One region of the Bacteroides eggerthii genome, then DNA from elsewhere that is predicted to be linked to it. Evidence: riboswitches for the same ligand, from Rfam matches in the RefSeq annotation. Region 1 holds a riboswitch; the other holds the start of a gene.

Region 1 (2,207 bases):
GCCGCCAAACCAATTGTCCATTGCTTTTTTGCGGATAAGGTCGCTCTTCTTTACAGTCTCACCGTCATGCTCATACGGCAGCAGACCGTATTCCACCAGCTTGCGGTTGTCCTTGTACTCCTGATAGTAGCCGTCTCCTTTGGTATAGTGCAGACCTGCATTCACGTTCCAGGCAGAGGTGAAGTTATGGTTAAAGAGCAGTTGGTAGTTCTTTTGCACGTAGTTGTCTGTTTGGTCTTCGTAGTAGTGGGCTGTGCCGTTGTCGTCGGTGTACATATATCCGCAGGAGTTGTAACGGCGACCGTACTCCTTCATTTCTTCTTTGCTGGCATAGTTCCAGGCATGGTAGGTGCGTTCTTTGCCGCCGAAAGTTATCAGCTTGACCGAAGTGTTGTCATTGTAATATCCGCCTTGCAGGTAGTAAGAGTTCAGTCCTACCGATGCGCGGTCAATGTATCCGTCCGAACTGATGTTGGACAGGCGGGCATCGAAAGACCAATGGTCGTTGATGAGTCCTGTACCCACTTTCACCGTCTCCTTGTGTGTGTTGAACGAGCCGTACGAACCGTTCAGCTCGGCATACGGCTTCAGGGAGAAGTCTCCCGTCTGCATGTTGATGCTGGCTCCGAACGCTCCTGCACCATTGGTGGAGGTTCCTGCGCCGCGCTGTATCTGCATGTCTTTGACGGAAGATGCGAAGTCGGGCAGGTTCACCCAGAATACGTTGTGGCTCTCGGCATCGTTGATGGGAATACCGTTGGCGGTGACGTTGATGCGTGTTCCGTCCGTACCGCGCACTCTCAATGTCGTATAACCGATGCCGGCTCCGGCATCACTGGTGGTGATGGCGGACGGTGTCATGCTCAACAGGTACGGCAGGTCCTGGCCGAAGTTCTGCTTTTTGAGTTGGTCTTTGTTGATGTTGGTAAACGCCACCGGGGTAGTCCCTGTGGCACGTGTGGAGATAATCTCTACTTCCTGCAAGTCTATGACCCGCAGGCTGTCCTTTTCCTTTGTCTGTGCACAGACATTCAGCGCTGCCATAAACAGACACGCTGCCATTGCATACTTCTTCATTTGCAATTTTAACGATTAATGATTAATATAGAAAAGGGGAACTTTTCTTCTTTTCCCTCCGCCGGCACTACCCGGATCAGGTCAATGGGTATGTTCTCAGCCCGTCATATTAGGGCACCCCTTAGTTGAAATCGGATGCAAAAGTATCTCTTTTGATCGAAAGGTACAAATAAAGTGGCGGGGAAATGAAATTATTTGTTAATTTTGTCCCTGACTAATAATTAATCATTTATAATCTACAATTAATCATGTTATCATCTTTATTTATGGCGGCATTTGCCGCCCAAACTTCTGAAGAAGGTTTCAGCAAACTTCAGATTTTTATGCAGCAGCTGATAGATTGGGGAGTAGGAGCCGGAGGGCGCATCATAGGCGCTATTCTAATTTTTGTAGTCGGACGGTTCCTTATCTCTTTCATCAAGAAACTTCTGTCTAAGCTTCTTATGAAGCGACATATTGATGCCGGTATTCAGAGCTTCATCAAGAGTCTGGTGAACATACTGTTGACGATCCTGCTGATTATAGCCGTTATCGGTAAGTTGGGAGTGGAAACAACCTCGTTCGCTGCCCTGTTGGCATCTGCCGGTGTGGCGGTGGGTATGGCGTTGTCCGGGAACTTGCAGAATTTTGCAGGCGGACTTATTGTGTTGTTGTTCCGCCCGTTCAAAGTCGGCGACTGGATTGAAAGCCAGGGCGTGTCCGGTACGGTGCGTGAGATCCAGATATTTCATACCATTCTTACTACGGCCGATAACAAAGTTATTTATATTCCTAACGGTGCTTTGAGCAGCGGTACGGTGACTAATTACAGTCGTGAAGAGACGCGTCGTGTGGATTGGGTCATCGGCGTGGAGTATGGTGAGAATTATGATAAGGTAGAAAGTACCGTACGCCGCATACTTGCAGCCGATAGCCGCATCCTGAATACTCCGGAACCTTTCGTGGCCCTTCATGCTTTGGATGCCAGCAGTGTGAATGTCGTGATCCGCGTTTGGGTGAAGAACAGTGATTACTGGGGAGTTTATTTTGATATGAACAAGACTATTTATGCTACATTCAACAAGGAAGGAATCGGGTTCCCGTTCCCGCAGTTGACGGTGCATCAGGCAAAGGATTGATGAACTTTCATA
Region 2 (2,207 bases), 1.5 Mb from region 1:
AAAGTCTCTGGTCTGCAATCCTTTATTCGTACCGATAGGTGCACCCAGCGGCATGACGGTAGCAGCGCCGGCTTCTTCCAGCCGTTTGCAAAGTGTGGGGTCCGCCTGGCAATAGGGAAGGACTACAAACCCCAGTTTCACCAGTTCTTCCGTAGCTTTCAGGGTCTCGGTGGAGTCGGGAAGAAGATAGCGCGGATCAGGATGAATTTCCAGTTTCAGCCAGTTGGTTCCGAATGCTTCACGTGCCATTTGTGCGGCAAACACCGCTTCCTCGGCATTACGCACGCCCGAAGTGTTGGGCAAGAGCTGAATGTGGGGATGACGGATATGTTTCAGCATATCATCTTCCTTGTTTTCCAGCTCAATGCGTTTCATTGCCACCGTTACCATTTCCGTACCGGATGCCAGAATGGACTGTTCCATTATTTCATTGGAATTAAACTTTCCTGTTCCCAAAAACAGACGGGAGTTGAATTCACGTCCCGCAATAACTAATTTTTCCATATACCTTTTTGTTTATTGTTTCAATAATTGTCTGTTTGGTTGATTACGGCAAGTATTTTTCGCATTTCCTCTACCGGATTGTCTGCACGCAACACAGTCCCTGAAAGAGCAATGCCCGTAACGCCTGTCTGCATGATCGCAGGAATATCGGCAAAGGTAATCCCGCCGATGGCTACGACAGGAAGATGACAGATCTTTTCTTCCTGCATTTTCCGGATAATCTCCTTATATCCTTCCAACCCCAATATAGGACTGAGTTTCTGTTTGGTTGTAGTGTATCTGAACGGTCCGCAACCGATGTAATTCACTCCGTCGAGCCAATGCTTTTTCACATCTTCGTACGTATTGGCAGTGCCGCCTATGATATATTCGTCTCCAAGTATGCGACGCGCTTCGGCAACGGACATGTCATTTTTACCAAGGTGCACGCCATCCGCCCCGATTTCCCTGACCAGCTCCACATGGTCGTCAATGATGAATATGGCGCCGCAATCATTGCATAAATTCCGCAGCTCCATAGCTACGGACACTATTTCCTCTTTGCCGGCATCTTTCATACGCAGCTGTATCCACCGGCATCCCCCTTTCAATGCCATACGGGCAGAGTCGAGATAGGAGTACTTTTCAGTGTAATGTGTAATGAACTGAACTGTTTTCATAATTTATCCGCCGCAGGCTGCCTTTATTATTACGATAGATATGCCTTCGGATAGTGCGTAATTCGTCCATTCCATGCGTGGAACCATACGGTTATTGACGGCAACGGCAATGCCTTGCGCCGGTAAGGAAAGCTCATTGGTCAGCTGTGAAAGGGTAGAGGCTTCGGTTTCCACTTCTTTGTTGTTGATTAATACTTTCATTTTCTGTTTCTGTTAAGTAAAACAATGGAAGTAAATACAAAGAAGCACCGTTAAGGTAAGTTCTGTGAAGAAAAAAAATATCCAATTCCTACGGCAGTACTAACTGCATCAGGTTCGAGGGTATAATCTCAGCCCGTCGGGGCACCCCTTTGTCTTTACGGTGGCAAAGGTAAGAGAAAATAAAATATAAAAAATAAAAGAGGGATTTTTTTACGTCTTTTTCAGGTATGGAAATAGTTCCGGAAGGAAGAGAGGTTCTGCAAATAAAGGATATATGCTAATCCCATATCCCTTTCAGAAAGTCCTCCAATTTAGTGTCACCGGCTAACCCCAGTCTTTTACGCATACGGCTACGGGCCTTGTTCACTCCAATTTTGGAAATACCCAACGTGAGAGCAATCTCGTCACTGCTTAATTCCAGAATAATAAGCATGGCAATCAGCTCGTCTGTACGGGTAATATCCGGGCTTAACCGGTGCAGTGCAGGAATATAATCGGGATAGAAGGCTGTGAAGCTACGGCGGAACTCAGCTTCTTTGTCGGAATTGAAAATTTCGGTGCTGATTTTCATCCGAAGATTGCTGACAGCTTTCTTTTGTGTCAATGAAGCATTATGTCGGCTTAACTCTTGTTTTGCCTCGAACAATGCCTCGTTGCTTTGACGCAGTTCTTCCTGCATTCCCTGCAAGGATTCATTTTTCTCTTTCAGTTCCTGTTGTGTCTGGAGCAATCCGCTGATTTGTGAGAGGCGTGCGTTACTGACCTGACGAAGGAAACGCTGGCGCTGACGCATATACATCCCCCCAACGAGAAGGATGACAAACAGCAGTCCGACCAATAGCC

What was found. Region 1 has a riboswitch for thiamine pyrophosphate ahead of NQ546_RS05310 (TonB-dependent receptor). Riboswitches for the same ligand answer to the same signal wherever they lie in the genome.
Region 2: another riboswitch for thiamine pyrophosphate. It lies ahead of thiS (sulfur carrier protein ThiS); the one in region 1 lies ahead of NQ546_RS05310 (TonB-dependent receptor).

The regions. Positions count from the first base shown of each region.
Region 1 is NZ_CP102258.1:1,354,321-1,356,527, forward strand. It holds gene NQ546_RS05310 (TonB-dependent receptor) at 1-1,077, opposite strand, end outside; TPP riboswitch at 1,113-1,209, opposite strand; gene NQ546_RS05315 (mechanosensitive ion channel family protein) at 1,344-2,195, shown strand.
Region 2 is NZ_CP102258.1:2,830,627-2,832,833, reverse strand. It holds gene NQ546_RS11685 (thiazole synthase) at 1-504, opposite strand, end outside; gene NQ546_RS11680 (thiamine phosphate synthase) at 525-1,163, opposite strand; gene thiS (sulfur carrier protein ThiS) at 1,167-1,364, opposite strand; TPP riboswitch at 1,433-1,523, opposite strand; gene NQ546_RS11670 (tetratricopeptide repeat protein) at 1,642-2,207, opposite strand, start outside.